3 regions of the Agrococcus sp. SL85 genome follow, and region 2 is predicted to be linked to each of the others. Evidence: predicted binding sites of a transcription regulator. Region 2 holds the regulator's gene; each other region holds the start of a gene.
The links. Region 2 encodes HrcA, which represses chaperone genes, less so after heat shock. Its sites were predicted from a motif close to TTNGCACTCGNNNNNNNCGAGTGCNAA; they were not measured.

Region 1 (3,264 bases), 990 kb from region 2:
CGCCGGGCCGGCCGGCGCCTCAGCCACCGTCGGCCGCCAGCCGGTAGCCGGCGCCGCGCACCGTCTGCACCGCATCCCGGCCGAAGGGCCGGTCGACCTTGCGGCGGATGCGGCCGACGTAGACCTCGACGATGTTCGCCTCGCCCTCGAAGTCCTCGGCCCACACGTCGTCGAGCACCTCGCGCTTCGTGACGACCTCCCCGCGGCGACGCATGAGCAGCTCGAGCACGGCGAGCTCGCGGGCCGTGAGCTCGATCGCCGCCTCGCCGCGGTGCACGGTGCGCGCGGCGGGATCGAGCCGCAGGTCGCCCGCCTCGAGCACCGTCGGGCGCTCGCGGCCGCCGCGGCGCGCCAGCGCGCGGATGCGCGCCACGAGCACCGGGAACGAGAAGGGCTTCGTGAGCCAGTCGTCGCCGCCGGTGTCGAGGCCCTCGACCTCGTCCCACTCGCCGTCCTTCGCGGTGAGGAACAGCACGGGCGTCCAGATGCCCTCGGCGCGCATCGCCTGGCAGACGCGGTAGCCGCTCATGCCGGGCATCATGACGTCGAGCAGCACGACGTCGTACGCGAACTCGCGCGCGCGCCAGAGCCCGTCGACGCCGTCGTGCGCGACGTCGACCACCATGCCCTCCGCCTCGAGCCCGCGACGCACGCCGTCGGCGAGCCGCACCTCGTCGTCGACCAGCAGCACGCGCATGCCCCGAGCATCCCCCGCCGGGCCTGACGCGGCGCTGAACGCCGCGCGCCGCGCCGCCCGCGCGCGCCGGCCGCGCGCTCAGCCGGCCGGATCCTCCACCATGACCTCGGCACCGTCGACGACCTCGTAGGTCGCGATGCGGAAGGGGCTCGGCACGAGCACCATCGCGACGGCGCCGCTCTCGGCCACGCGCACGTCGGAGACGTCGAAGCCGCTCGGCCGCGCGACGTCGTCGAAGAGCCGCTTGCCGCGCCCGACGACGACGGGGAAGACGATGAGCCGCAGCTCGTCGAGCAGCCGCTCGTCGATGAGCGTCTGCAGCAGCTGCCAGGAGCCGTGCACCTGCAGCTCGCCCTCGCCGCCGTCCTTGAGCGCGCGGATGCGGGCGACGACGTCGTCGGCGATGACCGACGCCGTGCCCTGCCAGGGCGCCTCGGCGGGGTCGAGCGTCGTGGAGACGACGTGCTTCGGCGCGGTGTTGAGCCGCTGGGCCACGGGGTCGTCCGGATCGGTGACGAGCGGCCAGTAGGCGGCCATCATGTCGTACGTCGTGCGGCCGAAGAGCAGCGCATCGGTGCGCGCGAACCAGCCGGTCACGACCTCCCCGACCGTGTCGTCGAACGCGGGCGCCACCCAGCCGCCGTGGCGGAAGCCTCCGCTGGTGTCCTCCTCGGAGCCGCCGGGCCCCTGCATGACGCCGTCGAGGGTCATGAACTCGTGCGCGACCAGTCGCATCCGGATCCCTCCGCTCGGCCGCTCCGTCGCGGCACCCGTCGAGCATGGCCGCAGCCGCGCCAGGCGCGCAAGCACCGGCCTGACCTCCGCTCGTCCTGAGGCTGCTCGAGGCTCCCTCTTGGCACTCTCCAAGCAGGAGTGCCAACACTGGGAGGTGCTCCGCGGGGCGCCCGCGGAGCCGCCAGGCACCCGGGCGGGCCGCACAGGGCGGCCGCCCCAGAGGAGGAGGTGGTTGTCATGGCACTGACCTTCGACCCGTTCCGCGAGATGGACCGCATGGCCGCTCGCCTCATGACGAGCGGCGGCACGCAGCGCTCGGCGAGCTGGATGCCGATGGACCTCTACCGCGCGGGCGACCGCTACGTCGTGCACGTCGACCTCCCGGGCGTCGACCCGGGCTCGATCGCGCTCGACGTCGACGCGAGCACGCTCACGATCCAGGCCGAGCGCACGCTCGGCGCGGCCGACGGCGCCCAGTGGCTCGCGCAGGAGCGCCCCGCCGGTCGCTACGTGCGCCAGCTGAGCCTCGGCAGCGACATCGACCAGGACGCGATCCACGCCGCCTACGAGCACGGCGTGCTCACCCTCACGATCCCGGTCGCCGAGCGCGCGAAGCCGCGGCGCATCCAGGTCGAGCACCGCGGCGAGCAGGCGTCGATCGCGCGCGACGCGGGTGCGGATCCGGGTCCGGCGGACGCCGCGCGCCCGTCCCCCGTCGGCGGCTGAGCCGGATCCTCCCCCAGCGGGCCGCCGGGCGCACTATGCGCTCGGCGGCCCGCCCACGTGCAGATCCGGCGCCGCGAGGCGCGCCTGCCGACGCGCGATCGCCGCCCAGGTGCGCGGGCCCGCGAGCCAGCCGATGAGCGCGGAGCTGAGGACCGACAGCGCGATCCAGAGCGCTGCGACGAGCCAGCCCGCGAGCGCGCCGCCGAGCAGCACGAGCAGGCCCAGCAGCCAGCTCGAGGCGGTCGTTAGCACCGCCTGCAGGCCGGTGCCGAGCGCCGCGCCCCGCACCGTCACGCCCACGGGGTCCGGCACCCCGCCCGCCGCGAGCCGGCGCGCGCTCAGCCAGCAGCCGAGGGCCCCCGCCGCCACCGCGAGCAGCACGAGCACGAGCACGATCGGCACCAGCCAGGACGCGTCGAGTCCCTGCACCCACCGCGCCACCGGCATGGTCCAGGCCTCGTCGTCGAAGAGGTCGATGATCGCCCACCGCAGCGCCGCGACGACGAGCGATGCGGCGAGGAGGCCGGAGCCGACCGCGGCACCCGCGGAGACGAGCGCGAGCCCGACGCCGCCGGCGCGGGCGGCCGCGGCGCGCTGCGCGGGCGTGAGCGGATCGGGGCGGCGCGCGCGCCGCGAGCCCGGGCGCCGGGGCGCGGCCGGCCCGCCGGGCGCCGCCGGGCGAGCCCCGGCGACCGGCTCAGGCATCGGCCCAGCGATCGCGGCCGCGCCCCAGCTCCGCCTCGTCGTGGGCGCGCGCCGCGGCCTCCGCCGCAGCATCCTCCGCGGCCGGATCGATCCGCGGCCGCGAGGTCGAGAGGAACAGCCAGCCGAAGAGCAGGCCCACGAGCCCCGTGAGCACGACCGCTCCCGCCAGCTCGACGAACAGCACCGCCCAGAGCGACCCGGTCGAGAACGAGGCGTCGCTGCTCGCGAGCAGCACGAACGCGCCGGCGACGAGCGCTCCCGGCCAGAGCACCGTGCCGAGGAGCCCCGTGGCGGCCGTCGTGCACAGCCACGCGAGCCACGTGGAGCGGTGCGGTGCGGCCAGGCCCGCCTGCCGCTGCCAGAGCGCCTGCACGAGCCAGCCGAGGGCGAGGACGGCGCCC
Region 2 (3,264 bases):
CGATGACGCTCGTGATGGTGCCGACGATCAGGATGCCGATCGCGAGGATCGCCGAGAAGATGCCGAAGTTCAGCGCCTCCCTTGCCTCCTGCTTGGCGAAGGCGCTGCGGTCCTTGTAGATCATGAAGACGATGAGCGGCCCGATCCAGCCGCCGAATCCGCCCGTGACGATCGTGGAGAGGCCGGACAGGTGGCCCCACATGCCGGCGTTCTTCTCGTCGACCGGCGACATCGGGGGCGCAGAGGCGTACTGCGGCTGGCCCGGGGCGCCGTACTGGCCGCCCTGCGGCGGCGGGTAGCCGCCCGCGGGCGGGTAGGCGCCCTGCGGCGGCTGGTGGCCCTGCGGCGCGCCGTACTGGGGCGGGGCGCCGTGGGGCGGCACGCCGTGGGACGGGGCGCCGTGCTCGCCCTGCGGCGCACCGTAGGGCGGCGCCGCGGGCGCGGAGGGCTGCTGGGGCTGCTGCCGGCCCTGGCCGTCGGCGGGCGGGGCGGAGAACGCGGGGTTGCCGGCCGCGGCGTCGGGCGAGTGGCCGGTGAACGGCTGCGCGGGCTGGCCGACGCCGGGCGCCGCCGGCGCGCTGGGCGCGGCGTGCTGCTCGTGGGTCACGGAGAAGCCGTCGCCGGGCTGCGCGGCGGGGTCCGGCTGATCCTCGCGGCGGGGGGCGTTGGGGTCGGACATGACGTGCCTTCCTGTGGGGGCTCGGGCGGAGGTCCCGCGCCGTGCAGGTTCATTCTGCGCCGCCCCGGCTGGGGATCGGCTTCGAGGCGAGGGCGCGATAGGATTGGCAGTCAGTCCTGACGAGTGCCAGAGACGCGTGCAAGAGCGGAGCGAGGAGTCGCCCGCACGACGAGAGGAGCGGGATGGTCTCCGACCGCGGCCTCGAGGTCCTCCGCGCGATCGTGCAGGACTACGTCGCGCTCCGCGAGCCGGTCGGCTCGAAGTCGATCGTCGACCGTCACGCCTTCGGCGTCTCGGCCGCGACCATCCGCAACGACATGGCGCTCCTCGAGGAGGAGGAGCTCATCGTCGCCCCGCACACGTCGTCCGGGCGCGTGCCGACCGACAAGGGCTACCGCGTCTTCGTCGACCGCCTCCAGCGCATGCAGCCCCTCACGGGCGCCCAGCGCCAGGCGATCGCGCGCTTCCTCGAGGCCGAGACCCACGACCGCGACGAGATGCTCGCCCGCACGGCGCGGCTGCTCTCGCAGCTCACGAACCAGGTGGCGCTCGTGCAGGTGCCGGTGCGCCGCCAGGCCGCCGTGCGCCGCGTCGAGCTCGTCGCGATCGCCGAGGCCCGCGTGCTGGCCGTGCTCATCCTCGACTCGGGGCGCGTCGAGCAGCGGATGGTCGACGCCCAGCAGCGCATCGAGCCCGAGGAGGCGATGGCCCTCGGCCGCGCCTTCACCGAGACGATCGCCGAGCTGCCCGCGGCGGCCGCCGCCGAGCGCCTCGCGGGCGTCGCCGCCGACGCGCCGCCCGCGCTGCACGCCGCGACCGCGGCGATCGCGCGGGCGCTCGCCGACATGCTGCTCGGTGCGGGCGGCGAGCGCCTCTACATGGCGGGCGCCTCGCACCTCGTGCGCGAGGAGCGCGACTTCCCGCGCACCGTGACGCCCGTGCTCGACGCGATCGAGGAGCAGGTGACCCTCCTGCGCCTCTTCGACGAGATGGGCGCCGAGGGCGAGGTCGCGACCCGCATCGGGCGCGAGCTCGCCGGGCCCCTCGGCGAGACCGCCGTCGTCGCCTCGACCTACTCGGCCGACGGCAGCGACGGGCACGTCGGGGTGCTGGGCCCGACCAGGATGGACTACGCAGGCAACATGGCCGCGGTGCGCGCCGTCGCGCGCTACCTCACGCGGCTCTTGAGCGAGGACTGAGTGACCGACCACTACGAGACCCTCGGCGTCGCCCGCGACGCCGGCCAGGACGAGATCAAGAAGGCGTACAGGAGGCTCGCGCGCGAGCTGCACCCGGACGTCAACCCGAGCCCGGAGGCCGCAGAGCGGTTCAAGGACGTCACGCACGCCTACGACGTGCTCGGCGACGCCACCTCCCGCGCCGAGTACGACCGCGGCCCGCAGCCCGGCATGGGCGGCGGCTTCGGCTTCGGCGACATCTTCGAGCAGTTCTTCGGCGGCGGCGGCCGCGGCCAGGGCCCCCGCCCGCGCCGCCAGCCCGGCCAGGACAGCCTGCTGCGCGTCGACCTCGACCTCGGCGACGTCGTGTTCGGCGTGCACCGCGAGCTGCGCGTGCAGACCGCCGTGCTGTGCGGCAGCTGCCAGGGCGCGTGCACGTCGCCGGGCACGAGCGAGGAGCGCTGCACGATGTGCGGCGGCTCCGGCCACGTGCAGCGCCAGGTGCGCTCGCTGCTCGGGAACGTCGTCACGACGCAGCCGTGCCAGCACTGCCAGGGCCACGGCACGACGATCCCCTCGCCGTGCCCGACGTGCGCGGGCCACGGGCGCGTGCGCGCCGAGCGCAGCATCCCCGTCGACATCCCCGCGGGCGTCGACACGGGCCTGCGCATCCAGCTGCCCGGGCAGGGCGAGGTGGGCGAGGCCGGCGGCCCCGCGGGCACGCTCTACCTCGAGATCAACGTCAAGCACCACGACGTCTTCAGCCGCAGCGGCGACGACCTGCTCGGCACCCTCGAGGTGTCGATGCCGGACGCCGCGCTCGGCACGAGCGCCACGGTCGAGGCGATCGACGGCCCCGTCGACGTGGAGGTGCGCGCCGGCGTGCAGTCGGGCGACGTCATCACGGTCGGCGGGCGCGGCGTGACGCGGCTGCGCGGCGCCGGTCGCGGCGACCTGCGCCTGGGCGTGCAGGTCGTGACGCCGACGCGCCTCGACCGCCGCTCCGAGGAGCTGCTGCGCGAGCTGCGCGACCGCACGAAGGCGCCCGCGCCCACGCTCGGCCACTTCAAGCAGGGGCTCTTCGCCAAGATGCGCGACCGCCTCCGCCTCTGATGGCGCACTGCTACTGGCACGACGCGCTCGCGGCGCACGCCGAGGGCGACGTCATCGCGCTCGAGCGCGACGAGGCCCACCACGCGGCGGTCGTCAGCCGGATGCGGCGCGGCGAGCGCGTGCTCGTGAGCGACGGGCGCGGCACCCTCGCGGAGGGCGTCGTCGAGCGCGCCGAGCGCGACGGCGTCGACGTCGTGCTGCACCGCCTGGAGCGCGTCGCGGCGCCGAGCCCCCGCATCGGGCTCTCGCAGGCCCTCGCGAAGGGCGACCGCGCGGAGCTCGCGGTGCAGGCGG
Region 3 (3,264 bases), 1.1 Mb from region 2:
CGAAGGCCCCGAACAGGAACGAGATGGTCGGTGCGAGGTACTGGGTGAAGGCGAGCGCCGTGAGCGAGACGCGGCGCGCCGCCGCCGCGAAGGCGAGCAGCGGCACCGCGGTGACGAGGCCGAAGCCGGCCGTCGCCCAGACGCCGACCGCGCCGTTGGCGCCGAGCGTGACGCCGCCGAGGGCGATGGCGACGCCCATCATGACGAGCGCGGCGGGCAGGGCCGCCACCGTCTCGACCGTGAAGCCCGAGAGCGCATCGACCTCGCCCGAGAGGCGCTTCTTGATGAGGCCGTAGCAGCCGAACGAGACCGCGACCGTGAGGCCGACCCACGGCACCTCGCCGTACGCGACGACCATGACGAGCACGCCCACCGCGCCGACGGCGACCGCGGCCCACTGCAGCGGCCGGAGCCGCTCGCCGAGGAACAGCACGGCGAGCACGACGCTCACGAGCGGGTTGAGGAAGTAGCCGAGGCTCGTCTCGAGCACCCTGTCGCTCAGGATGCCGACCACGAAGGCCGTCCAGTTGGCGAGCACGGTGAGGCCCGCGAGGGACAGGAGGCCCAGGTCGCGGCGGCCGCGCACGACGGCGGCGAGCCGGGCCCAGCCCCGGGTGATCGTGACGAGCGCGACGGCGACGACGACGGAGGCGAGGAGCCGCCAGCCGATGAGCTCGAAGCCGTCGATGCCGCGCATGAGCTGCACGTAGATCGGCACGACGCCCCAGAAGGCGTAGGCGAAGAGCGCGTAGCCGATCCCGGCCCGGGTCCGATCCGGCTCCCCCATCGTCGCTCCTCACGTGCGTGCGGGCCTGCCGCGGCTCCGGGTGGAACCGCGACGGCGGCGCCCCCGATCGGGGGCGCCGCCGCGTCAGCTGCTGCTGGCTGTCAGCGCTCGACGATCGCGAGCACGTCGCGCGCCGAGAGGACGAGGAGCTCGTCGCCGCCGAACTTCACCTCGGTGCCGCCGTACTTCGAGTAGAGCACGCGGTCGCCGACGGCCACGTCGACGGGGACGCGGTTGCCGTTGTCGTCGAAGCGGCCGGGGCCCACGGCCACGACCTCGCCCTCCTGGGGCTTCTCCTTGGCGGTGTCAGGGATGACGAGGCCGCTGGCGGTCGTCGTCTCGGCCTCGACCTGACGGATGACGATGCGGTCCTCGAGCGGCTTGATGGAAACCGACACGGTTGCCTCTTTCTTGTCAGACTGTGGGGCGCGTCCGGACGGGCCGGACACCAGAGCGAGCCTACGCCGCGCGCTGGCACTCGGTCAACATGAGTGCCAGCCGTTCGCCCGCGGCGGAGCCGCCGCCGCCCCGCCGCCCTGCTTGGATGGTGCGATGGACGTCGACGAGCTGCGCCTGCTGCTGAGCCGCGAGGGCCTCGCGCTCCTGGACCGGGTCGAGGACGGCCTCGGCGCCGGCGGCGACGTCGTGCGCGAGGTCGCGCGGCTGCGCTCCGAGGGCCACGACCCCCGCCTCGTGGCGGCGGTGCTCACCCAGGCCCGGCTGCGCCGACGAGCCGCGGCGCGCTTCGGCGAGTTCGCGCGCGCGATGCTCTTCACGGAGGCCGGGCTCGAGCAGGCCACGCGACTGCGCGTCGCCGCGCACCACGCCGGGCGCATGCGCGACGCGGGGATCGCCTCCGTCGCCGACCTCGGCTGCGGCATCGGCGCCGACGCCCTCGCCTTCGCGACGCTCGGCCTCGAGGTGACGGCCGTCGAGCGCGACGAGGCGACGGCCGCGGTCGCCGCGTACAACCTCGCAGCATGGCGGGCGCGCGTCGTGCACGGCGACGCGCTGGAGACCCCCGTCGACGCGGAGGCCCTCTGGTTCGATCCGGCCCGTCGCGACGGCGCGACCCGGCTCTCCGACCCCGCCGACTGGTCGCCCTCGCTCGAGGCCGTCTTCGCGCGCGCCGCCGAGCGGCCCGCGGGCGTGAAGCTCGCGCCGGGCATCGATCGGGCGCTGCTGCCCGCGGGCGCCGAGCACCAGTGGGTCACCGACGCCGGCGAGACCGTGGAGGCCGTGGTGTGGACGGGCGCGCTCGCGCGCCCCGGCGTCGCTCGCAGCGCGCTCGTGCTCGGCGACCAGGGCGCCGCGGAGCTCGCGGGCGAGCCGCAGCACCCCGAGCAGGGGCCGCTCGGCACGTGGCTCTACGAACCCGCGGGCGCCGTGATCCGCGCCGAGCTCATCGGCGCGCTCGCCGAGCGGCTCGGCGCGCACGGCATCAGCGAGGGCATCGCCTACCTCAGCGGCGACGAGCACGTGGCGACGCCGCTCGCGCAGGCCTTCCGGGTGCTCGAGACGATGCCGCTCGACGAGCGGCGGATCGCGCAGCGACTGCGCGAGCTCGGCATCGGCGAGCTCGAGATCAAGAAGCGCGGCGCCGACCTCGACCCCGCGGCCCTGCGCAAGCGGCTCAAGCTGCGCGGCGAGGGGCGGGCGACCCTCATCGCCACCCGCGTCGGCGGCCGCCACCGCGCGATCCTCGCCGAGCGCCCCTAGGCGCCGGGCGGAGACGAGAGAGCCCGCGACGGATGCCGCGGGCTCCAACGCTCGTCGTGGGTCAGATCTGGCCGAGCGCGATGAAGTAGGGGATCCAGTTCACCAGCAGGATCACGATGACGATGATCGAGATCACGACCGCCAGCACGCCCGCGAGCGCAGCGATCAGGGGCCACGGCTTGCCCTGCGGGTTCTTGCGCATCGCGATGAAGCCCAGGATGGCGCCGACGATGCCGCCGAGCAGGCCGATGCCGCTGAAGAGCGAGCCGATGAGGCTGAGGCCCGAGACGATGAGCGCCGCGATCGTCAGGCCCGAGAGCTTCTTGGCACCCGCGGGCGCCGCGCCGTAGGACTGCGCGCCGTAGCCCGACTGGTCGCCGTAGGCGGGCTGGCCGGAGTAGGCCGGCTGGCCGTAGGACTGCTCGGCGGGCGCGGCCGCGGACGGCTGCTGGCCGTAGCCGGACTGCCCGTAGCCCTGCTGCTGGCCGTAGCCGGGCGCGCTCGCCGAGGCGCCGTAGGCGGGCGCGGCCTCGTAGCCGCCCTGCGCGGGCTGGCCGTAGGACTGCTGCCCGTAGGCGGGCGCGCTCGACTGCTGGCCGTAGGGCTGCTGGCCGTACGAGGGCGCGGACTGGCCGTACGTGGGCGCTGCGTCCTGGCCCTGCTGGCCGTACGAGGGCGCGGGCTGGCCGTACGCGGCAGCCGGCTCCTGGCCCTGCTGGCCGTAGGACGGCGCGGCCTGGCCGTACGCGGGCGCCGCG

Region 1: the regulator HrcA is predicted to act here: its motif matches at 1,551-1,577, upstream of OVA14_RS05315 (Hsp20/alpha crystallin family protein).
Region 3: the regulator HrcA is predicted to act here: its motif matches at 1,259-1,285, upstream of groES (co-chaperone GroES).

The regions. Positions count from the first base shown of each region.
Region 1 is NZ_CP113066.1:1,082,765-1,086,028, reverse strand. Features, by position in the region: gene OVA14_RS05330 (sensor histidine kinase) at 1-27, opposite strand, end outside; gene OVA14_RS05325 (response regulator transcription factor) at 20-697, opposite strand; gene OVA14_RS05320 (dihydrofolate reductase family protein) at 776-1,432, opposite strand; gene OVA14_RS05315 (Hsp20/alpha crystallin family protein) at 1,670-2,158, shown strand; gene OVA14_RS05310 (hypothetical protein) at 2,192-2,863, opposite strand; gene OVA14_RS05305 (hypothetical protein) at 2,856-3,264, opposite strand, start outside.
Region 2 is NZ_CP113066.1:2,069,415-2,072,678, forward strand. Features, by position in the region: gene OVA14_RS10270 (DUF4870 domain-containing protein) at 1-679, opposite strand, end outside; gene hrcA (heat-inducible transcriptional repressor HrcA) at 862-1,878, shown strand; gene OVA14_RS10280 (DnaJ C-terminal domain-containing protein) at 1,879-2,970, shown strand; gene OVA14_RS10285 (16S rRNA (uracil(1498)-N(3))-methyltransferase) at 2,970-3,264, shown strand, end outside.
Region 3 is NZ_CP113066.1:489,225-492,488, forward strand. Features, by position in the region: gene rarD (EamA family transporter RarD) at 1-787, opposite strand, end outside; gene groES (co-chaperone GroES) at 889-1,185, opposite strand; gene OVA14_RS02320 (class I SAM-dependent methyltransferase) at 1,340-2,506, shown strand; gene OVA14_RS02325 (hypothetical protein) at 2,568-3,264, opposite strand, start outside.